DNA from 2 places in the Paenarthrobacter sp. TE4293 genome. Region 2 is predicted to be linked to the other one. Evidence: predicted binding sites of a transcription regulator. Region 2 holds the regulator's gene; the other holds the start of a gene.

Region 1 (20,053 bases), on a different contig from region 2:
TGTTGGGCGTCTTGACCGCCACGTGGGCTTTCATCCCGCAGAGCCGTTGGCCGGATGTACTGGCCGAGGCCTGGGCGTCGCTGCTCTACCGGCAGAACTGGCAGTTGGCGGACACGGCAGTGGACTACTACGCCCAGGACCATTCGGGGGCGAGCCCGCTCCAACACTTCTGGTCCCTGTCCGTCCAAGGCCAGGTGTTCATTCTGTGGCCGCTGGTCTTTGCCGCCGTTGCCTTGCTGCAGCCTCAATTGGCCAAGCTGTTCCCTGGCCGGAAGGCTGTGACCCACCGGACGCTCCTGATCGTGGCGTTCGGGCTTGTCTTCGTGGCATCACTCGCGTACTCCATCGAGCAGACCACCACCAACCAGGCCGTGGCGTATTTCGACACCCGTGCCCGGCTCTGGGAGTTCGCCCTGGGTTCCTTGCTCGCCCTGGCTCTTCCGTACCTGAAACCCGGACGCCGGCTTCGTGTGTTCCTGGGGTGGGCAGGCATCACGGCCATGCTCGCCTGCGGGTTGGTCCTCACCGTGGACCGCTCTTTCCCCGGATTCATCGCGCTCTGGCCCACCCTCGCCGCAGCGGCGGTCATCGTCGCCGGACAGAGCCACAGCCGTTTCGGTGCGGACCGTCTCTTGAGTTCGCGGCCGCTGGTGGTGGTGGGGGACAACTCCTACGCCCTCTACCTCTGGCATTGGCCGGTCCTGGTCTTCTTCTTGCTCGTGTCCGGGACCACCACACCCAGCCTCCTCCAGGGGCTGGGGATCATGGCCGTCTCCATGCTGCTGGCCGTTGCCACCACCAAGTACGTCGAAGTTCCCCTGCGCAGCTGGAAGTGGCCGGACGTACGGTCCTGGCGTGCCGCCGTCGTGATTGCCTCCTGCGGTGCGCTGCTGGCGCTGCCTGTCACCGTCTGGCAGGGTGCCATTGCCTCGGAAAGTGCGGCGATCGCCGGCCAGCCCAAGGAACTGACACCCGGAGCGGCAGCCCTGTCCCCGCAGTTCGTTGGAGAACCTACCCAGGAAGCGATGATCATCCCGGCGCCGGCCGCGATGAAGGACGAGTGGGCGGACATTGACGGACTGTGCACCGGTGACAACGTGCCCACGGACCCATTGCTGGAGGGCTGCCTGCAGAACGACGAGCCCGAGAACGTCACCAAGGAGATTGTGGTGCTCGGCGATTCGCACGCCCAGCAGTACATGGCTGCCCTGGGCCCGATCGCCAAGCAGCACGGCTGGGAAGTGGTGACGCTCCTGAAAGGCAGTTGCCGGTTCGGCGCCGAGTCCCCTGAACGGACGGACGACTGCAACGAATTCAACAAGGCCAGCGCCGCCTACGTCATGGAGCACAAGCCGGATGCTGTGTTCACGGTGGCGTCGTTGACCCACGCCACCGAGCCCTTTGAGACCGAAGTCCCCGGCTATCTCGAGGGCATCCAGCCGTTCACCGATGCGGGTATCGACGTTGTGGGCGTGCGGGACAACCCCCGGTTCAGCATCAACATGCCTGAGTGCGTGCAGAAAAAGGGTCCCGATTCCCCGGACTGCAATGCTCCGTTGGAGGAATCGCTGGCCGCATCGTCGCCGCTGGACGACTACGTGGGCAAGGTGGAACGGCTCTACCTGATGGATATGAGCGATTTCATCTGCGAGCAGGGGACGTGTCCGGCCGTGGTGGGCAACGTCTACGTCTACAAGGACGACAACCACCTCACCAAGACCTACGTCCAGAGCATGATCCCCATGTTCGAGGAGCGGCTCCTGGCAGCTACTGGCTGGTCCGCCGGCTAGATTCGGCGTTCAGCCGGGTTCCGACACGCACGACGCCGGCCTGCCGCCTATGCTGTTGCTCACACTCGGGCGTCGCGGAATATGGCGATTGGCGCGGAGGTTCTACTATTTATTCAATACCCGGCCGCACCTTCAGTTTTGCAGTACGTGTGCTGCAGTTCCGAAGCCGTAGTACCGATGCACAGGCCAGTCCCGTAATGACGGGCTGGTCATCAGTTGCAACCCCTACCAGTTAAGCCCCCAAGAACCCAGGTAAGAGGCGCACACTCATGACCGAGCCCGAACACAATCCCTTTGGCCTGATCGGCCTCACGTACGACGATGTCCTGTTGCTCCCGGGCCACACCGACGTCATCCCGTCGGACGCCGACACGTCGTCCCGCATCTCCAAGCGCATCTCCGTCCAGACCCCGCTGCTGTCAGCAGCCATGGACACCGTGACCGAGTCCCGCATGGCCATCGCCATGGCCCGCCAGGGCGGCTTGGGTGTCGTTCACCGCAACCTTTCCATCGACGACCAGGCCGAGCACGTCGACCGCGTCAAGCGCAGCGAATCGGGCATGATCACCAACCCGCTGACCATTGGCCCGCAGGCCACCTTGGAAGAGCTGGATGAACTGTGCTCGCGCTACCGCGTCTCCGGCCTTCCCGTGGTGGACACCGACGGACGCCTGCTGGGCATTGTCACCAACCGCGACACCCGCTTCATTCCTGAGTCGGAATTCCCGCTGCGCAGCGTCAGCGACGCCATGACCAAGATGCCGCTCATCACCGGGCATGTTGGCATCAGCCGCGAAGAAGCCTCGCACAAGCTGGCTACCAACAAGATCGAGAAGCTCCCGCTGGTTGACGAGCAGGGCCGCCTTAAGGGCCTCATCACCACCAAGGACTTCACCAAGGCAGAGCAGTACCCGCTGGCCACCAAGGACGACGAAGGCCGCCTGCGCGTCGGTGCTGCCATCGGCTTCTTCGGCGACGGCTGGGAGCGCGCCATGAAGCTCATCGACGCCGGCGTGGACGCCCTGTTCGTGGACACCGCCAACGGCCACTCCCAAGGTGTGCTGGACATGATCCGCCGCCTCAAGTCGGATCCGATTGCTGCCCACGTGGACATCATCGGTGGCCAGGCCGCAACCCGTGAAGGTGCCCAGGCCCTGATCGACGCCGGTGCCGACGGCATCAAGGTTGGTGTCGGCCCGGGATCCATCTGCACCACCCGCGTGGTGGCAGGCGTTGGTGTCCCGCAGATCACCGCTATCTACGAGTCCGCCAAGGCTGCCATTCCGGCCGGCGTTCCGTTGATTGCCGACGGCGGACTGCAGTACTCGGGCGACATCGGTAAGGCGCTGGTTGCCGGTGCCGACACGGTAATGCTCGGCTCCCTCCTGGCCGGTTGTGAGGAGTCCCCGGGCGACCTCATCTTCGTCAACGGAAAGCAGTTCAAGAGCTACCGCGGCATGGGCTCCCTGGGTGCCATGCAGTCCCGCGGCAAGAACACCTCCTACTCCAAGGACCGCTACTTCCAGGCTGACGTTTCCGGCGACGACAAGCTCATCCCCGAAGGCATCGAGGGCCGGGTTGCCTTCCGTGGCCCGCTGGCCTCGGTGGCATACCAGTTGGTCGGCGGCCTCCGCCAGACCATGTTCTACACCGGTGCTCCCACCATTCCCGAGCTCAAGGCGCGCGGCAAGTTTGTCCGCATCACCCCTGCCGGCCTGAAGGAATCGCACCCGCACGACATCCAGATGACCGTCGAGGCGCCGAACTACGGTTCCCGCTGATCGGTCTGAACAGTTCCCCGCGGAGTCATCTCCGCGGGGAACCTTTGTTTAAGCGGTCCAGCAGAAATGCCGGCCCATGAGAATAGGCTGGGGTCATGTCTGAAAAGTCCGCGCAACCGCGGCACCCGGAGTCCGTCCGGCTGAAGTCGACGCCGCCCCGCAAGTTGGCGCTGCGTCCTTACGCACGCGCCGTCGGGCAAGTCCTGAAGGTCAGCTTCAAAGCGTCGCCCGTCGCGGTGGTCATGAAGGTGCTTGGCTCGCTGATCTCCGCAACGCTTCCCTTGGTCACCACCTATTTTGCGGCCCTGACCACCACCGCCCTCGCGGCCGGTTATGCCGGGGACCCCGACGCCGGTCCGCAGGCGATCCTGTACGTCATCATCACCGCGGCGCTGGGGTTGTTCTGGGGTGCTTTCAGCAGCGTCGACCGCTACATCCAGCAGCTCATGAGCTTCAAAGTCGGCGCGATCGTGGGGGACATGATGTACCAGCGATTCCTGGCCCTGGAATTCTGGCGCTATGACGACAAGGAGACGGTGGACCTCTACGACCGTGCCAAACGGTTTTCCGACTCCTACGCCCGTGTGCTGGACCGGATAGCAGCGATCTTCACCCAGTTGGTGTCCGTCATCCTCGCCATCGGTGCGCTCGTCCTGGTCAGTTGGTGGATCGCCGTCATTGTCCTGGTGGCGATCGTGCCCAGCGTGTATCTGCAGTTCAAACTCTCCCGTGAGCAAATCGCGCACTGGAACACCCAGGTGGATTCGCGGCGGCAACGCCGGATGATCGAGCAGAACCTGTTGAGGCCACAGCACATTGCCGAGATGCGCCTGTACGGAATCGTGGGCTACCTTATGGACCTCCGGTCACGGCTCCGGGATGCCGACGAACGGCGGCGACTCGATTTCCAGAAGCGGTACATTCCCAAACAGCTGGCCGCGGACGCCCTCCAGTACGGCGCCGAGGTGGTGTCCCTGATCTGGGTTGTCGGCCAGATCATCGCGAGGGCCCAGCCTGTGGGCCAGTTCCTCTATGTACAGCAGATCGTGAGCCGGGCGCTGTCAACGGCCAACAACCTTGTTTCTTCCTTGAGTTCCATTGACGAGGACCTCGCCAACCTCAAGGATTATGAGCTCTTCATGGCACTACCTGTGCCCAGCGGCAACGAACAACCCCTGGCTGCATCGCCCCGGACGGTGGAACTCAGGGATATCCGTTTCAGTTACACCGGCAGCGATATCGAGGTCATCAAGGGGATATCGATGACCATCAAGGCCGGCCAGCATATTGCGATCGTGGGCGAGAATGGCGCAGGCAAGTCCACGCTCATTCGTATCCTGGCGGGCCTGTACCGTCCCGATTCGGGCCAGGTATTGCTGGACGGCGTCGACCTTGCCGGCATTGATGTCACCAGCTGGCACCGGCACCTCGCTGTGCTGAGCCAGGAGTTCCTGAAGTACGAGTTTGCTACCGCGGCGGAGAATATCTACCTCGGCGACGTGGACCAGCCACGGGACGATGACCGTATCCGGAGGGCAGCCTCCGATGCCGAGGCCATGGAATTCATCAACAAGCTGCCCAACGGCCTGGAAAACCACGTCAGCAACTGGATGGAGGATCCCCGCGGGCGCAAGGGCAGTGGCCTGTCCGGCGGGCAATGGCAGCGGCTGGCGATGGCACGCAACTTCTACCGCGATGCCTCGTTCATGGTCATGGACGAACCCACCTCCGCCATTGACGCCCTCGCTGAGCACCGCATCTTCACCCGGCTTTTCGCCGACAGAAGCAGCACCATCATCGCCATCAGCCACCGCCTTGCCACCATCGAGAAAGCCGACATTGTCTACATGCTGGAGGACGGCCGCATCGCGGAGCAGGGGACACACAAGGAGTTGGTGGCGTTGAGGGGACGCTACTTCCGGATGTTCGAGTCCCAGCTCTCCGTTGACGAGACGAGCCAGAATACGCCCTGAGATTTAGAGGGGGCCGTACCCGGCATCGCCATAGGGGTCACGCCAGGTGGCAAGGTCCTGTTCCAGAAGCGCCCGGAAGCGGGGATCATGTGCGGCCTTGCTGCGGAGTGATTCCCGGGACCGGCCCATGATGGTGGCCGGGACGATGATCGCGGCCACGAGGAGGCAGATCATGAACGCAAGGACCGTGGCCAACGTCAGCAGGGCAGCGGGATCCTGCCAGTTCGATGGTTTAGCCACGAGGGCGAACAGCCCTGTGAAGGCAATCAGGACGAAGCCCACGAAGGAAAGAGCTCCCCGCAGGCTCCCTGGCCCACGATTAACGTAGGCCCGGATTGTTCGAGGCAAACGGTCCCGCACCCGCGCGTAGAAGACGCAGCTGAGCACGGTGATCGCCGCACCGGGAAGGCTGAGGGAGGGGACAGGCGCCAACGTGCCGAGCCGAATGGCGAGGAAGGCGCCCAGGAGAACGAGGAATACGCCGACCCCGATTCCGGCAGCCCAGGCGCCCATCAGGGAGCCGCGCGCGCCGGCGAGTTCACGCAGGCGGGAGCGCGCACTGGACGGAGTGATGGCCGAGAGCTCCGGGGAAAGCCAATAGTCCAGAGGGTGCGAAGAATAGGGGAGCGGAGCGGGGCCAGTCCGATAGCTCATCCGGGGTACGGCTCCAACGCAATGACAGCAAGGAGCTCTTGGCCGGTGTTGGCCGACACCTGAAGTTCATCGTCCTGAGTGGTCATTGCTGCCTTCCCCTAAGCGGTTTGTGTCCAGTTTAGGAAGCGGCTTGATCAGGTGGGACATCCACCGGGGTCATTCGCACACTTTGTGAAGTGTTTATCTGTCGAATCGGGGTTCTGGGAGGGGTCCAGTAAAGTAAGAGCCGTGACTTATGAGATTGAGATTGGCCGTGGCAAGCGTGGGCGTCGTGCCTACTCCCTGGATGACATCGCGATCGTCCCGAACCGCCGGACGCGTGACCCGAAGGACGTCTCTGTCTCCTGGCAGATCGACGCCTACAAGTTCGACACTCCCGTGATCGCCGCTCCCATGGACTCCGTGATGTCCCCGGACACAGCAATCGCGTTCGGCCGCCTCGGTGGCCTTGGCGTCCTGGATCTCGAAGGCCTGTGGACCCGCTACGAGGACCCGCAGAAGGTACTCGATGAGATCGCCGACCTGGCTGATGAGACCAGCAGCCCGGCCGTCACCCGACGCATGCAGGACCTCTACCAGGCGCCCGTCCAGCCGGAACTCATCAGTTCCCGCCTCGCCGAGATCCGCGCCGCAGGCGTTACGGTGGCCGGCTCCCTGACCCCGCAGCGCACCCAGGAACACTACAAGACCGTGGTGGCTGCCGGCGTCGACATCTTTGTGATCCGTGGAACCACGGTATCGGCCGAGCACGTCTCCAAGAACCACGAACCCCTGAACCTCAAGCAGTTCATTTATGAACTCGACGTCCCCGTGATCGTGGGCGGTGCAGCAGGTTACACGCCTGCCCTGCACCTCATGCGCACCGGCGCAGCTGGTGTCCTGGTGGGCTTCGGTGGCGGTGCAACCACTACCACCCGCCGTGCCCTGGGCATCCATTCGCCCATGGCGTCGGCGATCTCCGACGTCGCTGCGGCACGCCGCGACTACATGGATGAGTCCGGTGGCCGCTACGTCCACGTTATTGCCGACGGCGGCATGGGCAGCTCGGGCGACATCGTCAAGGCCATCGCCATGGGCGCCGACGCCGTCATGCTCGGCAGTGCCCTGGCACGCGCTGAAGAAGCTCCTGGCCGCGGCTGGCACTGGGGTCCGGAAGCGCACCACCTGGAAACACCCCGCGGCGACCGCGTCAACGTCGGTACTGTCGGTCCGCTGGAAGAGGTCCTCTTCGGACCCGGCCACCACACCGACGGCACCTCCAACCTCATCGGTGCCCTGCGCCGTTCCATGGCAACCACCGGCTACTCGGACCTCAAGGAGTTCCAGCGGGTCGACGTCGTGGTCTCGCCCTACGCCGGAAACTGATTGGACGCCGCCCTGTGATGAGCCGGCAGGTCCTGCCGCTTGAGCGTCTGTGACTGTTGCCCTGCCCAAGGCGGCGGGCAGCAAGTAGGGTAGGGGACTACCAGCTGTTGCGTTTGAGGAGGGGTCCGATGAGCAATGTCGCAGGCGGTCCACAGGCGAGTTCCCCGGGAGCACTGAGCCCGGAATCCCGTGCCGCATCGATCGAAGTCCTGAAAGCCACCGCGGAAGCCGGTAAGGAGCTCGACATCCTGATCGTCGGCGGCGGCGTGGTGGGGGCCGGTGCAGCCCTCGATGCCGTCACCCGCGGCCTCTCGGTAGGCATCGTTGAAGCCCGGGACTGGGCGTCGGGCACCTCGTCACGGTCCTCCAAGCTCATCCACGGCGGACTCAGGTATTTGGAGATGCTCGACTTCGGCCTGGTCCAGGAGGCACTCCAGGAGCGCGGCCTGCTGATCCAGCAGATCGCACCCCACCTGGTGCGCCCCGTGCCGTTCCTCTACCCGCTGACGCACCGGTTCTGGGAACGTCCCTACGTCGGCGCGGGCATCATGCTGTACGACACCCTGGGCCTGACCTCCGGGCACAGCCGCGGGGTTCCCATGCACAAACACCTGTTCAAGCGTGGAACGCTGCGGGCGGCGCCCAGCCTGAAGGATGACGCGTTCGTGGGGTCGATCCGGTACTACGACGCACAAGTGGACGACGCCCGCCTGGTGGTCAACGTGGTCCGAACCGCAGCCCACTATGGCGCCCACGCTGCCAACCGCCTGCGCGTCGTGGACTTCCTCCGCGAGGGGGAACGCGTGGTGGGTGCGAAGCTCGAAAACCAGGAAGACGGCGATGTCTTCGAAGTACGGGCAAAGCAAGTGGTCAATGCCACCGGAGTCTGGACGGACGAAACACAGGCCATGGTCACGGACCGTGGCCAGCTCAAGGTCCGGGCCTCCAAGGGCATCCACTTGGTGGTGCCGCGCGACCGTTTCCAGTCCACTGTGGGTCTGATCCTGCGTACCGAAAAATCAGTGCTTTTCGTGATTCCCTGGGGCCGTCACTGGATCATCGGCACCACCGATACCGACTGGACGTTGGACAAGGCCCATCCCGCAGCCTCGAGCAAGGACATCGACTACGTCCTGGAGCACGTCAACAAGGTGCTTAAGCGCCCACTGACCAGGGAAGACGTGGAAGGGGTCTACGCCGGTCTTCGGCCGCTGCTGGCAGGCGAGAACGATTCCACTGCCAAGCTCTCGCGGGAGCACGTGGTGGCCCATCCTGTTCCTGGTCTCGTGGTGGTTGCCGGCGGCAAATACACTACCTACCGGGTCATGGCCAAGGACGCCGTGGACGAGGCAACCAGGGCCATGGACGAACGAGTTCCGCCCAGCTGCACCGAGACCATTCCCTTGCTTGGCGCAGAAGGCTTCAAAGCGGCCTGGAACCGACGGGGCCGTTCAGCGGAGCAGGCCGGCGTCCACGTGGCGCGGGTGGAGCACCTCCTGAACCGTTACGGGTCCATGACCCCGGAAGTGCTGGAGTTGATCTCCCAGCGTCCGGAATTGGGTGAGCCCCTGCCTGGTGCCGACGATTATCTTGCTGCGGAAGTCGTCTATGCGACCACCCACGAGGGCGCCCGGCACGTGCACGACGTTTTGACGCGCCGAACGCGGATTTCCATCGAATCGTGGGACCGGGGTGTGTCTGCCCTGCCCGTAGTAGCTAAGCTGATGGGAGAAATCCTTGGCTGGAGCGAGACTCAGCGCGAAAGCGAAATCAAGCACTACCTGGCACGCGTGGAAGCTGAACGGCTCAGTCAGCAGCAGCCCGACGACGAATCGGCGGATGCCGCGCGCATGGGAGTGGATGACATCGTTCCCCTTCGCTGACCAGCTCAGGAACATGCGGCCGGAAGGCCACACTGGAGGGAACACGACTTGGCTGAACCACTTGACCGGTATGACGCGGAACTGACCACCCCGGACACCGTCATTCTTGAACTTGTCGCCGAGGACAAGACCGACGCCGCTGCCCAGCTGGCCCATAAGCTTCACGATGCCGGCAGGATCACCAACCTTGAAGGATTCCTGGAGCAAGTACACTCCCGGGAACACCAGCTGGCCACAGGGCTTCCCGGTGGCATTGGCCTTCCGCATGCGCGCAGTGAATTCGTGGACAGGATTTCCATTGCGGTGGGCGTGACCAAATTCGGCCATGCCCTGGACTTCGGGGCAACCGACGGTCCTGCAACGTTGATCCTCCTCATTGCCACTCCCGCCAGTTCCTTCTCCGACCACCTCGAGGTCCTGGCCACCCTGGCCCGTTCGCTGTCCAAAGAGTCCTTCCGGGAGTCCCTCCGCCGGGCCCACGACCCCGAGGTCATTTCCGAGCTCATCAACTCCAGCCTGGTGTTCTTCGACCACTGAGATTGGGGCAGGCCCCTGCGTGTCGACTTCGTCGCCAAGCAGTGTCCCTGCTGCCCCACTCCGGGGCAGGCTCTTTCGTGTACAGGGCAGGCCCTTTGCCTCGTTTCGTTGTTCTACAGCCGGACGAAGTACGGTTAAGGGGTGTTGAAAACCGCGTTGAAACCCCGCTGGATCGCAGGACTGGTCTTTGCGCTTCTGCTGTCCGCGGTGTTCGTGCTGCTCAGTCAGTGGCAGCTCAGCCGGTCCGCCCAGCACGAGCCTCCCGCGCCGTCGAGCATCGAAGAAGTGAAACCGCTGGTGGACGTCCTCCAACCGGGCCAGTTCTTCCCCGGTTCGGTCTCGGACCAGATGGTCACCGCCACAGGAACGTACGATCCCGGCAAGCAGGTCCTCGTGGAGGGCCGCCTGCACAACAACCAAAAAGGCTTCTGGATCGTCTCTGCCTTCGCCGTCGACAACGCTCCGGCGCTGAGCGGTGTTGCCGCCTCGCCCCAAACGTGGATCCCCGTGGCGCGGGGCTGGGTTGCCGATGCCGCCCAAGCCGGGCCGCCGCCGTCGGGAACCATTACCTTGACCGGTCGCCTCATCCCTTCTGAAGCGCCCGTTCCAAACGTCGACGCCGGTCCAGGACGCGCGTCCGCCGTGTCCAGTGCCGAGCTCGTCAACACGTGGGAAGTTTCCAGCTACCCGGGGTTTGTTGCTGCGACGTCGGAAGTCTCCGGCGGCGTGACCATTCCCCTTGGCGATAACGTCCAGGCCCTCAACATCCCGCCCCAGCCGCCTGCAGAGCAGGTCAACTGGCTGAATCTCTTCTACGCCGTGGAATGGGTTGTCTTTGCGGGATTCTCCATCTTCATCTGGTGGCGGCTGGTCAAGGACGATTACCGGCGCGACCTTGAAGACGACGAATTCGACGACGAGTACGGGGATGAAGACGGGGACCCGCCGGTTACTCCCGTGGTTCCCGCAAAAACTACAAGCCCAGAGCCAGAACAAAAGGTGCAGCAATGATTGAGCCAAAACCGGCCATCCAGCCCGAGCAGTCAGGACCCAAACCGAAGAAGCGGCGCTTCGGCGGAACGGAAGCACAGATCCGTTCGGCGTTGAAGTTCTACAAAGTCATGGCCTACCTCACCGGTGCCATGCTGCTTCTGCTGTGTGCGGAACTGATCGCCCGCTACGGGTTCGGTGTTTCGCTCTTTGCCGGGGGCACGAGCGCGGTTACAGGCCAGCCGTTCGGTTTCGGCTTCGCGGAATCCGAGCCCAAAGGCGTCATCGGCGGGTTCAACATCTCCACGTCGGTGCTGATCGTCCACGGTTGGATGTACGTGGTGTACCTGGTGTCGAACTTCCGCCTGTGGTCGCTGATGCGCTGGCCTTTCTCCAAAATGGTCCTCTTGGCCCTGGGCGGTGTGGTCCCGCTTCTGTCCTTCATCGTGGAGAAGAAATTCCACGCGCAGGTCGAAGCGGAACTTGCCGCCAACCCGCAAGCGTCCAAGCGCTACTAGGAACTGATGGCATCCCAGTGTGAGATGCCTAACTGCAAGGCCCGTTTAGGCCCTTGGCCGCCCTCGTCAACGTGCACCGGGGCGGCCCGGCAAAGTAGTCTTGTCTGGTGACTACTCCCACCGCACCCCAAACTTCCCAGAAGCCGGTGCTGGTTGTTGACTACGGTGCCCAGTACGCGCAGCTGATTGCCCGCCGCGTCCGTGAAGCGAATGTGTATTCGGAAATCGTTCCGCATACCTTCACCACCGAGCAGCTTCTGGCCAAGAACCCGGCAGCCATCATTCTTTCCGGCGGACCCTCCAGCGTCTACGCTGAGGGCGCGCCGTTCGTGGGCGCTGACCTCTTTGAGGCCGGCGTTCCCGTTTTCGGCATCTGCTACGGATTCCAGGCCATGGCGAATGCCTTGGGTGGGAAAGTGGCCCAGACCGGTTTGCGGGAGTACGGCGCCACCGAAGCCCTCCTGGTGGGCGACGCACGCTCCATCCTCGACGGCGTCCCGGCGTCGCAGAACACCTGGATGAGCCACGGTGACTCCGTTCACGAGGCGCCCGAGGGCTTCGAGGTGCTCGCGACCACGGCCGGAGCCCCAGTGGCTGCCTTCGCCAACGATGAGAAGCGCCTCTTCGGTGTGCAGTGGCACCCGGAAGTGAAGCACTCCGTTCTTGGCCAGCATGTCCTGGAGAACTTCCTGTTCAAGGGAGCGGGCCTGAGCCCCAACTGGACCACGGGCAACATCCTCGAAGAGCAGGTGGAACGCATCCGCCAGCAGATCGGTGACTCCAAGGTCATTTGCGGTCTCTCCGGTGGCGTGGACTCCGCAGTCGCGGCTGCTCTGGTGCAGCGCGCGGTCGGCGATCAGCTGACCTGTGTCTTCGTGGACCACGGCCTCCTTCGGGAAGGCGAAGCCGAGCAGGTTGAACGTGACTTCGTGGCCGCAACAGGTGTCAACCTGTACGTTGCGAACGAACAGGAACGCTTCCTGTCGGCGCTTGCCGGCGTCAGCGATCCCGAAACCAAGCGCAAGATCATTGGCCGGGAGTTTATTCGCGCCTTCGAGGAAGCGGAGCGGGCCATCATCGCCCAGGCCGCGGCCGACGGCGAGAAAATCAAATTCCTGGTTCAAGGCACCCTGTATCCGGATGTCGTCGAATCCGGTGGTGGCGAGGGCGCTGCAAACATCAAGAGCCACCACAACGTGGGTGGGCTTCCGGAGGACCTGCAGTTCGAGCTTGTCGAGCCGCTGCGGGCCCTGTTCAAGGACGAAGTCCGGGCAGTCGGTGCCCAGCTTGGCCTGCCGCAGGAAATTGTTGGCCGCCAGCCGTTCCCGGGCCCCGGCCTGGGTATCCGCATCGTGGGGGAAGTGACCAAGGAACGCCTGGACCTCCTGCGTAAGGCAGACGCCATTGCCCGTGCCGAGCTCACGGCTGCAGGGCTGGATAACGACGTTTGGCAGATGCCGGTGGTCCTGCTCGCTGATGTCCGCAGCGTCGGTGTTCAGGGCGATGGCCGCACTTACGGCCACCCGATTGTGCTCCGTCCGGTGTCTTCCGAAGACGCCATGACGGCGGACTGGTCGCGGTTGCCCTACGACCTCCTGGCCCGGATCTCCAACCGCATCACCAATGAGGTTGATGGAGTGAACCGCGTGGTGCTGGACGTGACCAGCAAGCCACCGGGAACCATCGAGTGGGAATAGCATTCTGAGTGGCCGGCCTCCTCTGGGAGGCCGGCCACTTTGCTTGCGCCATCAGGGCGGTCCTGACCGTCGAAATCGGCAGGCACCTGTGAAATGACGGCGAATTTCGCATCGGGACAGCGTTGCGGAGCGGGCTGGAAGGGTATTCCCGCTACCCTCGAAGGTATGCCGGTATGGTCCAAGGCGTCTAAAGCTAGTACAGAAAAGAAGGCAGAAGTTGTGTCAGTAGGTCAAGGCCAGGAAGAGGGCTCCGAAGAGCTCCGTAAATGGCTGTCTGGTCTTAAGCCCGTCACCGGGGCGGACACGATGCTGCGCTTCGTCAAAACGCCCGAAGGCGCCATTGACCTCAGCAATGCGCACCCCTCGGGACTGGCGCAGTTGCTCGCAGGCCGCAGAACACGCCTGTCCACCCTGATCAGGGACCGGCAACAATACTTGGTGGCGGCGCGGGCAGCACGCAACATCAGGTCCAAGATCTTCGAGCTGAGCAACGACCGTGGTATCGAGGCCGGATATTTGTCCGCCGGTACTGTTGTGTGGACCTCCGCCGTCGGCGGTAAACCCCAGCGGGTGTCGGCGCCGGTGATGCTCACGTCCATCATCTTGACGGTCCGCCCTGGCGAAGACGACTTCGAACTCCAGCTCACCGAACAGGCACGGATGAACCCTGCCCTGGTACGCCACCTCAAATCAGTCCACGGCATCGTTTTCGACGTCAATGCAGTGGCCCGCATGGCTTACAATACGGCAAGGTTCGACCCCCAGCCGGTCCTGGACCGCCTCTCCACGCTCGTCCAGCCGATTCACGGCGCCGAGGTGGAGTTCAACCTGCTGGTCACCACCCTGGCTGACCTCTCAGGCAACCTCGATGATCCGTGGATCAATATGAACAACCCCACGGTCGCCGCGCTGTCCATGGCTGCAAACGGTGCCGACATCGAGCCGGAAACCGTCAAGGCGGGCCGGTTCCCGAGCCTGGACCTCCGTGACCCGGCAGATGAGCTCCTCCTGCTCGACGCCGACACGGACCAGCAGTACGTGGTCGATGCCGTTCGCGCCGGGGATTCGCTGGTTGTCAGCACCCCACCTGGAAGCGGTCAGACCCAAACGGCCATCAATGCCATCGGCGCACTGGTCTTCGAAGGCAAATCCGTTCTGGTGGTAGGGGACAGGCAGTCCAGCCTCGCGGGACTTTCCGCCCATCTGGAATCGCTGGGCCTGGACTCCATGCTCTTCCGCCCGGGCAACGGGACTACTCCGCAGCAGCTCAAGGGCCAGTTGGTCCGCGCCATCATGCGCAATGAGAAAGCGCTCGAACCTCAACTGGGCAATCTGCACCAGACGCTGACCGGGCACCGGCACGCGCTGATGGACCACGTCGCATCACTGCACAACGTCCGTGAACGGTGGGGTTGCTCGCCGTACCAGGCCATGCAGTCGCTGGCGGAGTTGACGTCCATCCACCCCGCGCCTTCCACGACGGTTCGTCTGAAGCGCAGCGTCCTGGACAACATTAAGGACCGGGAAGAACTCGCAGGCCGCCTGCGTCGGGCGGCTGAACTGGGCAGCTTCAGCCGGGCATCCACGTCCAGCCCCTGGTACGGAGCGCGCTTGGTCACCCGTAAGGAGACCGAGGAAGCCCAGCAGCTTGTGCGCTTGGCGGAAGAGAAGCTTCCCGTCCTGCGGGATCGCATGAAGCAGGTGTCCGATCACGCAGAAATCAGGCTGGGGGACACCTTCACGGAGTGGGGTGCGCAGCTTGAACTGTTGATTGCCGTCCGGGAGAGCCTGGATAAGTTCACTCCCGACATCTTTGACAGGCCGGTGCACGACCTCATCTCTGCTACCGCCAGCTCCGCCTGGCGTCGGGAGCGGAATCTGGAGATGCCCTCCATGCAGCGCTCCCGCTTGCGCCGCGTAGCCAAGGAATATGTGCGGCCCGGTGTCCACATCGCCGACCTCCACAGCTCCCTGGTCCTGGTCCAGGAGCAGCGTGCATTGTGGGCCGGCTACGCCACTACCCAGCGCCACCCTGCTGTGCCGTCCGGGCTTGCCGACCTTGGTGCGCTCTACAGGGAACTTGATGGAGAGCTGCATCGGCTCGGTGCCGCCCTGGAGCACACCAGTGCCGGTGGCTCCCTCCACGGGACACCGTACCTGGAGCTGATGGAGCGGTTGGAACGGCTTGTCGCAGACACCGACACGCTGGAGACCCTCCCTGAGCGCACCCTGCTGATCGAGGAAATGCGCGAGCATGGTCTTGGCGAGCTTCTTGCGGACCTGGCTGCCCGCGAAGTCCCGGCCGCCTCCGTGGCCGCTGAACTTGACCTTGCCTGGTGGCAGTCCGCTTTGGAAGCCATGATCAGCGGCGACGACTACCTTGCCATGTCCGATGGCGATTCGTTGCGCCGCCTGGAGGCCGAATTCCGGCTGGCGGACCAGGCCCACATCGCCAGTGGTGCCGCGCGTCTTCGGTGGCAGTTGGCACAGAAATGGCGTCAGGGCTTGCTCGAACACCCGAGGCAGGCGGAATTGCTGCGTGCCTTGCTGAAGGACGGGCGCGTAACGCTGCCGGCCCTGAGCGCCCAGGCGCCGGACCTTGTACCCCTGCTGGTTCCGGTGTGGTCCGTGAGCCCGTACCTCCTCACTGGTGTTCTTCCGGCAGAGCAAAAGTTCGACGCCGTCGTGGTGATTGATGCTGAATCCACGTCCCTCCAGGCGGTGCTTCCTGCCATCGCCCGGGCGAAGCAGGTGGTGGCGTTCGGGGATGCGAAGATCGCCCATGCGCGGACGTTCAGCGTTGCCGTGGAACCTCCGGTGGCCGGCGTGGCCAGCCACGAGAATGTGGACAGCGCTTTCAAAGCACTGGCACGGGTCCTTCCCACGTGGCAGCTGAACTGGGTTTACCGCGCGGTGGACGAGGACCTGATTCTCCAACTGAGCAAGAATTACTACGAGGGTGGCCTGAAGCGCCTGCCTGACGGCAACTCGGTAACGGGCCTGGACCGTTCGATCGTGGTGGAGTACATTCCTGATGGCACCGGTCTTCCGGGGGCGGACCATGAGGGCGTGGAGTCTGTTACGGCCGAGGTCAACCGTGTGGTGGACCTCGTCTTCGAACATGCCAGGCTCCGCCCCCGCACGTCCCTTGCGGTTGTCACGGCAAGTTTGCGCCATGCGGCCCGTATCGGTGAGGCCATCAGGCTCCAACTGCCGAACCATCCGTTGCTGTCCACGTTCTTCGGAGCCGGCCCCGAGTCGTTCCGCGTGGTGGACCTTGAGCGGGCCCAGGGCCTGGTGAGGGACCACGTCATCTTCTCTCTTGGCTATGGTCGTACGCCCCACGGCCGGGCACTTCACTCGTTCGGTCCACTGTCCACCGAAGGTGGCCGGAACCGGTTCGCCTTGGCGATGACCCGTGCCCGGCGATCCATGCATGTCCTGAGTTGCTTCCGCCCCGAGGACCTCGACCTCGATCGTCTGGCCCATGGTGCGGTGGACTTCTATGAGCTTCTGGACCGGGAGCTCTCCGGTAACAGCAATCTCGGGACGCCTGCTTCCCGGGCAGTTGCCAGTGAGCAAGCCCTCGGCGAGGATCCCCTCGTGGCCGATCTTGGGGAGCGTTTGCGTGCCCGGGGAGCCCGTGTCTGGCATCTGTACGATGGCGTGCTGGATATTGCGGCTGCAGCTGATCCCGTCCACACGATAGGCCGGGAAGGCGCAGAGATCCCCACCCCCGTGGCGATCGAATCCGATGGAACCGAACGTTATCGGCGGATGAGCGTTCGCGAACGGAGCAGGCTGCGTCCGCAACTCCTGGAGCGCATGGGATGGCGCTACATGTCCCTGTGGACCATCGAGGTCTTTACCGACCCTTCGTCCTGTGCGGATCGCATCGGATCCTATTTGGGGCTGGAGAACCACATTCCCCGGTCGACGTCGCCGCAGCATGGTTTCCTGGACATGGATGTTGAACAATTGAGTGTGGACAAGGCCCAGCCGACGTTTACACCAAGCGCGGCACTTCAGGCGGTCGACCAGTCTGATGATGGTGAAGATGATGTTGAGAATGAGAAAGAAGCACCACTGATGGAACAGGCAACCGGTCCGGACAGCGGGGCCGAGGCAGAATCGGGAACATCGGAGAGCGACGTTGCCCCGGCATCGTCGGATTCCACGCCGACCGCTGCCAAGCCAGGCGTAAGCGGCATCCTTCCTACCAAAGCTGCGGAAGACGATCCCCGGCGGTGGGGCGATGACTCCGGCTACGACCATGAGCAGTGGCTGAAGGAGCAAAAGCCTCCACACTGGGGCTAAGCCGCCCACAGCTGGTGACCCGCTCGTCACCGGCTGACCAAAACAAAGAAAAGCTTGCCTTGCGTTGATGCGCCGGCAAGCTTTTCTGCTTGTTGGGGATCTGCAGCCACTACCACCAACCCTTCGGTGTCGCTTGTCCCGAGCCATTCGCCTGCCTTGCCACCGTGGGCAGAGGTCCAGAGCACAGGGACGGGACCGGCTAGAACTTGGCTTTCCCTGGATTCGTCGTAGGAGCCTGCCGCTGTGAGGACCACGGTGACCAACTGCCCGGGCGAGAGGAGCTGTATGGACGACGGGTCTGCCATCCGTAAGGGAACGGCCGCTGTGCCCACGGGCGCCCCGGTGAGCAGGCCTGGCCCGAGGAGATTAGACTCCGTGGGAATCTGTCCCTTGCTCAGGGGTGAAGCCAACTGACGGCCGGCAAAGGGGGCGCCGTCTGGAAGAGCTCCCGGGATGGCCAGGTCCGGCGGCACGTCTTGGAGGGTGAAATCGCTTTCGGCAAGGCTGGTGCCCGTTGGAAGATCACGCGCTGCGACCAGAACGCTGACCCGCTGCTCCGGAACCGGTGTCAGTTGTTGGACGGCGAGGCCGGCGGCCAGGCACAGCAGGAGGGCGACCGTAAGCCGGCGGTTCCTTGCAAGCCATGAAAGGAAGCTTCGTTTCCTGCGGGCTTGGGCGCCATGATCGTGGGACCGGTCGAATCTTCCAGCATGCTGGCGGCGAACAGCTGGGCGTCCTGAACGGGCGCGCGGAACCGGACGCCGGGCGACGGGGGATGCTGAGCCCTGAGCGCTGGCAAGGAGGGCCCTTCGTGACTGATGTGGCATGCCGCCACGTTAGCCAGAGCACCGGGCCGCAAAACAGCGGTCCGGTGCTCTATGTGGAAAAGGTGCTGAGGTTAGCTGGCTGCAGCTGCCGGTGCTGCAGCGGGGGCCGGTGACGCAGCGGCAGGGGCTGCCGGCGCGGCAGAAACAGTGCTGCCCTTGGCATCACGGGAATCCGTACGGTAGAAACCTGAGCCCTTGAAGACGACGCCGACGCTGTTGAACTTCTTGCGAAGGGCGCCCTTGCACTCGGGGCACTCCGTCAGGGAGCTGTCAGAGAAGGACTGGACGATGTCAAAGGCATGGTCACAGTCTTTGCAGGCGTATGCGTATGTGGGCACTGAGTTCCTCCTTCAGGACAAAGGTCAGGTCCTGTGCGGCGATGGCGAGGAGTTTTCCTCGCATTAGCAGTCGCAGGGCCTGAGTGCCAATTCTATCACCCGTCTACGCGGCACGCGCCAGTGCATGTGCCGGACCTCACCGGGCCGGCCGGCCTTCCCGGGTCGCAGCCGCCGCATTGTCCAGCCGGACCACGCCGGAGGGCGTCAGCACTTCCCGCACGGGGCGGTCGAACGGTTCGGCGGGAATCGAACCTGACGGCAACAGGTCGTCGTCGTACACCACCGCGATGGTGGGAGGCCGCTGGCCGGAAGCGTCGAGGCCCTGGAGGAGCCGGTCGTAGTAGCCGCCGCCCTGCCCGATCCGGTTGCCATCTCTATCCACGGCCGTGGCGGGCATGAAGATGCCCGCCGCGCCGGCCACGACGTCGCTTTCCAAACGCTCGCCCTCGGGTTCGTCGATGGGGGCGAAGGAGGAGCGGACAAACACGGTCGCAGGTGTCCAATAGACCCAGCTCAGTTGCCTGCCGGGTTCGCAGACGGGAAGCAGGACGCGGTGGCCGGCATCGTGCAGGGCATTGATCAGCGCCATGGTGGGCGGTTCAAAGGCGACGCCGACGTACACGGCAAAAGTGGCTGCGGTGTCCGACGAGGCCTCGGAGGCCCATGCCGTTCCGTGCTGTGCGATCGACCTGCCGGCGGCGGCGATTTGTTCGGGGGTGAGGGTCCGCCTCTGGAGGCGGCGATTGCTGCGGATGTCTTCCTTGGATGCCATTGATGTCCGATCCTGAGGTTTGCGTGGTGCCCGTACAACAGCAGCTGCTGCCCGGCGGTACGCAGAAATGTTCTTCCGGCACGGCGAGGGTTTAGCCGATGATGTATTCCTTCCGTTACATTAGTCCGGTGACTCTCGATAACAATGCTGTCCGTAAGGCCGTCATCCCCGCAGCGGGTCTTGGTACCCGGTTCCTGCCTGCCACAAAGGCAATGCCCAAGGAAATGCTGCCCGTGGTTGACAAGCCAGCCATCCAGTACGTCGTCGAAGAAGCGGTCAAGGTTGGCCTGCACGACGTCCTCATGATCACAGGGCGCAGCAAGCGCGCCCTTGAAGATCACTTCGACCGTGTGCCCGCGCTGGAAGCGACGCTGGCGGAAAAGGGCGACACCGCCAAGCTTGAGGCCATCCAGTCCGCCACCAACCTCGGTGACATCCACTACGTCCGCCAGGGCGACCCCAACGGTCTGGGCCACGCTGTCCTTCGTGCAAAGCAGCACGTCGGTCACGAGCCCTTTGCCGTACTCCTCGGCGATGACCTGATTGATGCCCGCGATAACCTCTTGAGCGACATGATCGCCGTCCAGCAGAAGACTGGCGGTTCCGTCGTT
Region 2 (9,257 bases):
TGGTGGCGACCCCGAGGACGTCCTCAAGGTTTCCGGGAAGACCGGTGTCGGCGTGGAGGCGTTGCTGGATAAGATCGTCCGCGACCTCCCTGCCCCCGTAGGCGATCCCGATGCTCCGGCCCGCGCCATGATTTTCGACTCTGTCTATGACACCTACCGCGGCGTGGTCACCTACGTCCGCGTGGTGGACGGCATGCTCCACCCGCGCGAACGCATCCAAATGATGTCCACCAGGGCAACGCACGAGCTCCTGGAGATTGGTGTCAGCTCTCCAGAGCCCACGCCGTCCAAGGGCTTGGGCGTTGGCGAGGTGGGCTACCTGATCACCGGGGTGAAGGACGTCCGCCAATCCAAGGTCGGCGATACAGTCACCAACCTGGCCAAGCCGGCATCGGAGTCGCTCAGCGGCTACGCCGACGCCAAGCCGATGGTGTTCTCAGGCCTTTACCCGCTGGACGGCACGGACTACCCGGTTCTCCGCGATGCTCTCGAGAAGCTGATGCTTAACGACGCCGCACTGGTTTACGAACCCGAGACGTCTGCGGCACTGGGCTTCGGTTTCCGCGTTGGATTCCTTGGTTTGCTTCACCTTGAGATCACGCGTGAGCGCTTGGAGCGGGAGTACAACCTGGACCTCATCTCCACCGCTCCCAACGTGGAGTATGAGGTGACCCTTGAGGACAAGAAGGTCATCCACGTCACCAACCCCAGCGAGTACCCCACGGGCAAGATCTCAGAGGTCCGCGAGCCGATGGTATCTGCAACCATCCTGGCGCCCAACGAGTTTGTTGGGTCCATCATGGAACTCTGCCAGAGCCGCCGCGGCCAGATGCGCGGCATGGACTACCTGTCTGAAGACCGGGTGGAGCTCCGCTACTGGATTCCGCTGGCCGAAATCGTCTTCGACTTCTTCGATCTGCTGAAGTCCAAGACGCGTGGCTACGCCTCGCTGGACTGGAAGGCCGACGGCGAACAGGTCGCCGACCTGGTCAAGGTGGACATCCTCCTGCAGGGTGAACAAGTGGATGCTTTCAGCGCCATCACACACCGCGACAAGGCCTACGCCTACGGTGTGATGATGACCGGTAAGCTTCGCGAGCTTATTCCGAGGCAACAGTTCGAAGTGCCTATCCAGGCCGCCATCGGATCGCGCATTATTGCCCGCGAGAGCATCCGGGCCATCCGCAAGGACGTTCTTGCCAAGTGCTACGGCGGTGACATCACCCGTAAGCGCAAACTGCTTGAAAAGCAGAAGGAAGGCAAGAAGCGCATGAAGATGGTGGGTCGCGTGGAGGTGCCGCAGGAAGCATTCATTGCAGCCCTGACCACTGACGAGTCCAAGGACAAGGCCAAGAAGTAAATGCCAAGCGTCCTACCTTTGGGCGACCCGGCGCCTGCGGACGGAATACTTCCGCCGCAGGTGCTGGCCGGCGTCGAGCATCGCAAGTTCGGGCTCTACGTTCACATCCCGTTTTGCGCCGTTCGTTGCGGCTACTGCGATTTCAACACCTATACGGCCACGGAACTGGGTGGCGGTGCGTCGCAGGACGCCTATGCCTCAACCGCCATTTCCGAGCTGGATTTCGCGGGAGTGGCGCTTGACGCGTCCGGTGTGCCCCGGCGGCCCCTCAGCACGGTCTTCTTTGGCGGCGGTACTCCAACGCTCCTCCCAGCGGAGGACTTGGCACGGATCCTGCGGGCCGCCGTCAAGCAGTGGGGACTTGAACCCGGCGCCGAGGTGACCACCGAAGCCAATCCCGATTCCGTCACACCCCAGTCCCTGAAAGTGCTGGCAGACGCCGGCTTCACCAGGGTCTCGTTCGGCATGCAGTCGGCCGTGCCCCATGTTCTGAAAGTGCTGGACCGCACGCATACGCCAAGCCGCGTGCCACTCGTTGTGCAATGGGCGCGGGAAGCTGGACTCGCCGTCAGCCTGGATCTCATCTACGGAACGCCGGGGGAGTCCATGGCGGATTGGCGGTTGTCTTTGGAGACGGCACTTTCCTACGAACCTGACCACATCAGCGCCTACGCGCTGATCGTCGAAGATGGCACCAAGTTGGCTGCCCAGATCCGCCGCGGTGAAGTGCCTGGAATTGACGACGACGATCACGCCGCCAAATACGAAATGGCCGATAAAATGATCTCCGAAGCCGGTCTGAGCTGGTACGAGGTCAGCAACTGGTCCCGCACACCGGACCAAGCCTGCCGGCACAACCTGGCCTACTGGCGTGGTGATGACTGGTGGGGCATCGGCCCCGGAGCGCACTCCCACGTGGGAGGTGTCCGATGGTGGAACGTCAAACACCCCACTGCCTATGCAGGAAGGTTGGGCGCAGGAAGTTCGCCGGCGGCAGGCCGGGAAACCCTCGACGCCGAAACCCGGGAAGTGGAGCGCATCATGCTTGAAGCGCGGCTGGGTACCGGATTGTCGGTGGATGCCTTGGACGCGATTGGGCGTCATGCCATGGCCGGATTGATTGCCGACGAACTTGTGGATCCCGTGCAGGCCTTCAAGGGTCGTCTGATCCTGACGCTGAAGGGCCGCCTGCTGGCTGACGCCGTGGTGCGCAGGATCCTTCCCGACTAGCTACTTAATCCAGCGCAGGTTGAGCTTGTAGCGGTGCGGCTGGCCATGGTTGACCCGGATTCCGGCAGAGACGGAGAAGCACGTCAGTGCGACCCAGATGCCGGTGGCGATCACCGCGAAGATGTTGCCCACGACGGGCAGCAGAACCAAAATGTTCGCCAAAACTGCGGCGATGGTGGGAGGCAGGGTGAAGTTCAGCGCTTCCTTGGACTCCTGCGCCGTGAAAGGTCCGCGGTCACGGAAGATCAGGTAGATCAGGAGTGAAGGCAGGCACCCCAAAATGCCGCCGAAGTGCGCCAAAGTGGCCCACTGCCTGTCCTCGCTGGCGGTCAGTGGCAACGCATTTGCAGGCGCGCCATGGTACTGGGGCTGGCCTGCGGCGCTGCCCGGTTCTTCAGGAGCGTTCTCTGCCACTGTGTGTTCCCTTTGCTGTATAGATGCTGCGGTGTTGCTGTCCCAGAATACCGGCCCTGGCGGGCTTCCCGGGACAAACGCCACGATGACACGTGGTTGCTGTTGCTGTGGGGTGCAGCTCAGGGAACTGTGAGGAAATCAATGACTTCCTCCACCCGGCCCAGCAAGGAGGCCTCAAGATCGGCGTAACTGCGTACAGCGCCAAGGAGCCGCTGCCAGCCCAGGCCGATGTCCTCTGCGGTCTCGTGAGGCCATCCGAAGGCGCTCAAGATCCCGGTCTTCCAGTCGACGCCGCGGGGGACCGACGGCCAGGCCTCGATGCCCAGCACTTTGGGCCTGATGGCTTGCCAGACGTCGACATACGGGTGTCCAACAATCAGGACGTTGCCCGCGGCTCCGGGGACGGTCATGGCGTCAGCCGCGATGCGGGATTCTTTTGAGCCGGACACAAGATGGTCCACCAAAATGCCGAGGCGCCGGCCAGGACCGGGATTGAAGGCCAGTATTGCCGACTTGAGGTCATCGACGCCGTGCAAGGGCTCCACGACAATACCTTCGACGCGGAGATCGTCGCCCCAGACCTTCTCGACGAGTTCGGCGTCGTGCTTTCCTTCCACCCAGATCCGGCTGGCCTTGGCCACTTGGGCGCGTTGCCCTTGGACCTTCACCGATCCAGATGCTGTTCGCCTCGGCTGAACGGCCGACGTTGACTGCCGCGGCGCCGGAGGCATCAAGCGGATGGGCTGCCCCTCAAGCAGGAAGCCGAAGCCGAGCTGGAACGACTTCGTTTTTCCCCGCCTGTCTTCCAAGGACACGATGTGCATGCCGCCGGTTTTTTCAACCCGGGTAACTTCGCCCACCCAGCCCGATTGGACGTCCTCGAGCACCATGCCGCGCTGGACGGCGACCTCGGGCAGTTGCCGTTTGGCAGGAGCTGACAGATCCTGCGGACCCCACTGATCGAAAGCCAAGGAATTCCTATCTTTTGGTGCTGGGTTTGGGCCGTGAACGAAGTGCGTGGCTTGACAGGTGGCCGCATCCCGCGCCTGATGTTCGCTGCGGGCTGTTTCAATGCTAGCAACGGGGTGGCTCATACTAGACTGGTTAGCACTTGGGCATGTTGAGTGCTAAGTGCGGTGATCCGGAGGGATCCCGCGGTGACCCGGTCGCAGTGACCATGGCAGTCGTCAGGAGGTGGAGCAATGAGTGAGCCACGCAAGCTGGAAGTGCTGCGTGCCATCGTTGAAGACTACGTGCATTCACGGGAGCCCGTTGGATCGAAGGCCCTTGTTGAGCGGCACCACCTTGGTGTTTCGAGTGCCACCATCCGTAACGACATGGCTGTGCTGGAAGAAGAAGGCCTCATCGCCGCGCCCCACACCAGTGCCGGCCGTATTCCGACGGACAAGGGCTACCGCCTGTTCGTGGACCGCATCTCCCAGGTCAAGCCGCTCTCAGCTGCCGAGCGCAGGGCCATCCACTCGCTGCTTGAAGGCCCTGACGACGTCGATGACATCCTCGAGCGCACCGTACGGCTCCTGTCGCAGCTGACCAACCAGGTCGCCGTCGTGCAGTATCCGCACTCGAATCGCGCCCTGGTACGCCACGTGGAGTTCGTCCAGTTGGCCCCCAAGCAGGTTTTGGTGGTGCTGATTGCCGACACCGGCAGCGTCGGCCAGAAAGTCATCGAAACCGGCTCGGACGTCGGCAACGAGGCCCTGATGCTGTTGAGGTCCCGGTTCCTGGGCAGCATCGCAGGGACGCAACTGGCCCTGTTGCCTCAAGTGCTTCCCTCGGTGGTTGCCCTGTGCCCGCCGGAGCTGCGCAACGTGGCCCAAACCTTGGCCAATGGGCTCCAGGCCCTGAGTGATACCAGCCGTGAAGAGCGCATCCTGATGGCCGGCACGGCCAATCTCGCCAGGTCCAACGTGGACTTCCCCTTGAGCATTGGCCCGGTGCTGGAAGCCCTCGAGGAACAAGTTGTCATGCTCCGGTTGTTGTCCGACATGGGGGACGACCCCCGCGGTGTCACCGTAAGTATTGGCCGCGAGAATCCCTACGACGGTTTGGCCGAAGCTTCGGTGGTGGCCACCGGTTACGGCTCAGGCGCCAAGGTGGGGATCCTCGGACCAACCCGCATGGACTATCCCACCACCATGGCCGCAGTCCGGGCCGTGGCCCGTTACCTTTCACGCATTCTCGGCGGCTGAACGCCGGCCCGAGGAAACATCCGCAGTACAACAAGGAAGAGATACCGACTTTGAGCAGCCACTATGACGTTTTGGGAGTCTCGCCGGAAGCCACCGGGGAAGAGATCAAAAAGGCGTACCGCAAGTTGGCGCGGAAACTCCACCCGGACGTAAACCCGGGTGAGGATGTCGCGGAGCAGTTCAAGGCCGTGACCCATGCTTATGAGGTCCTGTCCGACCCCCAGAAGCGCCGCGTCTACGACGCCACCGGCAACGAAAACGGAACCGACAACGGCTACGGCGGCGGATATTCCGGCCAGGGATTTGCCTTCCAGGACATCTTTGACACGTTCTTTGGTGGTGGGGGCGGCCACGGCGGTCCCGCGTCCCGCGTTCGTCGTGGACAGGATGCCCTCATCAGCGTCCGCATAGACCTTAAGGACGCTGTTTTCGGTGTCAACAAAAAGCTGGAAGTTGATACGGCAGTCACGTGCCCCACCTGTGACGGCAGTTGCTGCCGCCCGGGCACGCAGCCGGAGCGTTGCGATATTTGTGGTGGCAGCGGCCAGGTCCAGCGGGCTGTTCGATCCATCCTGGGCCAGGTCATGACCACCGCTCCTTGCGGTTCCTGTGAGGGTTTCGGCACCGTTATCAAGGACCCCTGCAACGAGTGCAATGGACAGGGCCGCATCCGCAGCCGCCGTTCCCTCACCATCAAGGTTCCTGCCGGCGTCGCCACCGGTACACGTATCCAGTTGTCCGGCCAAGGTGAAGCAGGACCCGCTGGTGGCCCCTCCGGTGATCTCTACGTGGAGATCCGGGTCAACAATGATTCCATGTTCATGCGCGAAGGTGACGACCTCCACGCGACCCTCAGCGTGCCCATGACGGCCGCGGCGTTGGGCACGGAGCTGCAGTTGGAAACCTTCGACGGCGCCCAGGACATTGATGTAAAAGCCGGTACCCAGTCCGGCGAAGTCATCACCCTCCGCGGCTTGGGTGTCACCCACCTCCGTGGCTACGGTCGTGGCGACCTCAAGGTGCACCTGCACGTTGAAACGCCGACCAAGCTGGACCCCGCCCAGGAAGAGTTGCTGCAACAGCTCGCCAAACTACGCGGGGAGCAGTTCACCGAGGGCAAGCTCGTGGCCAGTGGTGGCATGTTCGCCAAGCTGCGGGACAAGCTCGGTAACCTGTAGCGGTGAGCAACCCCGTATTCTTCACACCGGCCGGCAGCCTTAATCAGATCAGTCCAGGCGGTACCTTTGTGCTGGAGGGGCCCGAGGCCCGGCATGCCGTTACCGTCAAGCGCATTGCGGTAGGAGAGTCAGTTGATATCGCTGATGGCTCCGGCGCGCGGCTGACGGGCACGGTCGCCGAGGCCGGGCCTGGCACGCTGACGGTGACGGCATCCAACGTGGTGTTCGAGGACCAACCCGACGTCCGTTTGGTGCTTGTCCAGGCTTTGGCCAAAGGTGACCGCGACGAACTTGCCATCGAGACTGCCACGGAACTTGGCATCGACGCGGTGCTTCCGTGGCAGTCTGAGCGTTCGATCGTGCGCTGGAAAGGCGACCGCGCCCTCAAAGCCCATGCGAAGTGGGAGTCCGTGGTAACCGCTGCGGCCAAGCAAGCCCGGCGGGCGTGGATTCCTGACGTTCGGTCGATGGTGGACACCGGGACCTTGGCGAAAGCCGTTGCCGACGTCGACCTGGCGATCATCCTTCATGAGGATGCCAAGAACCCTTTGCGGGCAGTCTTGGAGGATTTTGGGGCGTCGAAAGGCGGGGCTCCCCGGGAGGTCTTGCTGATCGTAGGTCCGGAGGGTGGCATTTCTCCCCGTGAAGTCACCCGGCTCAGTGACGCCGGCGCAGTGACGGCACTGCTGGGACATCACGTCCTGCGGTCCTCGACGGCGGGACCTGCCGCCGTCGTGCTCGCCAGCGACATCCTGGGCCGCTGGTAGCCGGCCGCCTGGCAAAACCGGCCAACCCTTGCGGTCTATCCAACCTTGAGAACTACCCGACCTTGAACAGGCGGGTATCGGTGCTCGTTGCGATGGTGTTTCCGGCTTCATCCACCTGCGATACACGCAGTTCGTATTGACCGGACTTCAAGGTGGCACCGAAGGTGAACACGCCGTACTGTCCGGGCTCGCCGGTGGGTTGTGTTTGGCCCGTGAGGAGGCTCGTCCTCTCGCCCTTGCCGTTGTCCTGCAGGATTTGCCAGGCAATGGGCTTCGAGCTGTCAGTACTGCGCCCGTTGACCTTGACCAACCCGGTAGACACGGTGGTGTCTTCCTGGGGATCGATAATCCACACCGGCGCGACCAAGGACGCGTCACGGGCCATGGGCTCTCCCAGTTGTATCTGCCCGAAGGCCATGTAGTCCTTGTGACCATCGACGAGGATTACCACTTGGATTTGCTGGCCGGAGTTAATGAGGCCTGAGGACGAGGCTGCGGCTGTCGCCGTGTAGACCAGCTGCTGAATGGCACGCTGTGCCATGCCGGCATCAAGGTTCGAATTGAAGGCATCGCGGGAAACATCGACGGTGATGACGTTCTTGCCCGAAATGGACGTGGCGAGGCTGGCCGGTTCCTGCCACGGGGTGAAGAAGTCGTGATCCAAGGGCTTCTCCGCCATCATGATCCGCAGTGCGGTGGTGACAGGGTTTCCGTCGCCGGAGATGTCCCTGAACTCGCGGTAGAGGTACACCTCCTCCTTGCTCCGGCCAATCCAATAAACGGGAATTTTGGTGGAGGCCTGCGTTGTCTCCAGGGGGGCGTTGCTCGCAGGGGCTTCCTGGACGGTCAACGACGGCGGACCCGGGCTCGCCTCGGTGCCCCCGCCATTGGCGATGCAACCAGTCAGGAGGAGGACAGCGAGCATCGCGGGCACGGCAATGGCGGACCTGGTCCGCTTCTTCGCGCCATGAGCGTAGCTGGCTGATGTCCTGATGGGTTTCCTGTCCTGCCTTGCAAGTAAATCGCAGCCGTTGGGGTGGCTGGGTGCGGGGTTGCGTTCCACCCGCTATGCCAGCTTGGCACATCGTCGACGGCGGTCGGTCGGGATTCCGGGGACCGGCACCAACTGAAACATGATTGATACCGGCTCGATGCCGAGTTGAGACAAAATCGGGCCGTCGCTCCGGAGATGGGAATGAGGTGGCCCGCTGAGGTTCATCGGCGGCCCGGCTGGCGTAGGATTGGAGACATTCCGGCATCGGGGCGGGCACTGAAAGCCCACCGCAAATGTCGAATCGATAGCGTTATGCGACTAACTGGAGGAGAACAGGCCTGGCGGCCAGCACTATGAGTGAATCTTTGAACGGGCGGCTCAGGACCGGAAACGGCAACCAGCCGCCCAACGAGTTCCCGCACACCTTACCGGGCACGCGCACGGAAGTTGTCACGTTCGATAACTCCGACCAGATGGTTCACTCGCTGGGCAGCCACGACGAAGCCCTGCGGTTCATCGAGGAACAGTTCCAGGACGTCAATTTTCACGTCCGTGGCAACGAGCTTTCCATGACCGGCCCCTCAACCGTCATACCGCGCATCATGAGGCTTCTTGAAGAAGTCCGTGGGCTGGTGGCCAAAGGGACTGTGGTGACCCCGGATATCCTCCAGCAACTCGTGTCCCTCTTGAGGACCCAGTCAGTACAGAACCCTGCCGACGTGCTGACGCACAACATCCTGTCCAGCAGGGGCAAGACCATCCGGCCCAAAACACTGAACCAGAAGAACTACGTGGATGCCATTGACGCAAACACCGTGATCTTCGGTATTGGCCCAGCCGGCACGGGAAAGACCTACCTTGCCATGGCCAAGGCGGTCCAGGCCCTGCAGATGAAGGAAGTCAGCAGGATCATCCTGACGCGGCCTGCTGTCGAGGCAGGGGAGCGGCTGGGGTTCCTGCCCGGTACGTTGAGCGACAAAATCGATCCGTACCTCCGCCCCCTTTATGATGCGCTGCACGACATGATGGATCCGGAATCCATCCCGAGATTGATGGCAGCAGGCACCATTGAGGTAGCACCTCTGGCGTACATGCGCGGGCGCA

The links. The regulator HrcA, encoded in region 2, represses chaperone genes, less so after heat shock. The targets are predictions, from matches to a motif close to TTNGCACTCGNNNNNNNCGAGTGCNAA.
Region 1: QF015_RS06355 (FmdB family zinc ribbon protein) is a predicted target of HrcA. The motif match lies at 18,734-18,760, and genes of this name have one in related genera.

The regions. Positions count from the first base shown of each region.
Region 1 is NZ_JBNJRY010000003.1:4,303-24,355, reverse strand. Features, by position in the region: gene QF015_RS06415 (acyltransferase family protein) at 1-1,790, shown strand, start outside; gene guaB (IMP dehydrogenase) at 2,060-3,571, shown strand; gene QF015_RS06405 (ABC transporter ATP-binding protein) at 3,667-5,544, shown strand; gene QF015_RS06400 (hypothetical protein) at 5,548-6,198, opposite strand; gene QF015_RS06395 (GuaB3 family IMP dehydrogenase-related protein) at 6,427-7,563, shown strand; gene QF015_RS06390 (glycerol-3-phosphate dehydrogenase/oxidase) at 7,692-9,446, shown strand; gene QF015_RS06385 (PTS sugar transporter subunit IIA) at 9,495-9,983, shown strand; gene QF015_RS06380 (SURF1 family protein) at 10,125-10,994, shown strand; gene QF015_RS06375 (DUF3817 domain-containing protein) at 10,991-11,491, shown strand; gene guaA (glutamine-hydrolyzing GMP synthase) at 11,599-13,188, shown strand; gene QF015_RS06365 (AAA family ATPase) at 13,354-17,505, shown strand; gene QF015_RS06360 (RcpC/CpaB family pilus assembly protein) at 17,532-18,332, opposite strand; gene QF015_RS06355 (FmdB family zinc ribbon protein) at 18,404-18,670, opposite strand; gene QF015_RS06350 (5-formyltetrahydrofolate cyclo-ligase) at 18,807-19,442, opposite strand; gene galU (UTP--glucose-1-phosphate uridylyltransferase GalU) at 19,541-20,053, shown strand, end outside.
Region 2 is NZ_JBNJRY010000001.1:187,647-196,903, forward strand. Features, by position in the region: gene lepA (translation elongation factor 4) at 1-1,360, shown strand, start outside; gene hemW (radical SAM family heme chaperone HemW) at 1,361-2,590, shown strand; gene QF015_RS00925 (DUF4870 domain-containing protein) at 2,591-3,004, opposite strand; gene QF015_RS00930 (DUF3097 domain-containing protein) at 3,124-3,975, opposite strand; gene hrcA (heat-inducible transcriptional repressor HrcA) at 4,207-5,214, shown strand; gene dnaJ (molecular chaperone DnaJ) at 5,265-6,392, shown strand; gene QF015_RS00945 (16S rRNA (uracil(1498)-N(3))-methyltransferase) at 6,395-7,159, shown strand; gene QF015_RS00950 (GerMN domain-containing protein) at 7,212-8,084, opposite strand; gene QF015_RS00955 (PhoH family protein) at 8,507-9,257, shown strand, end outside.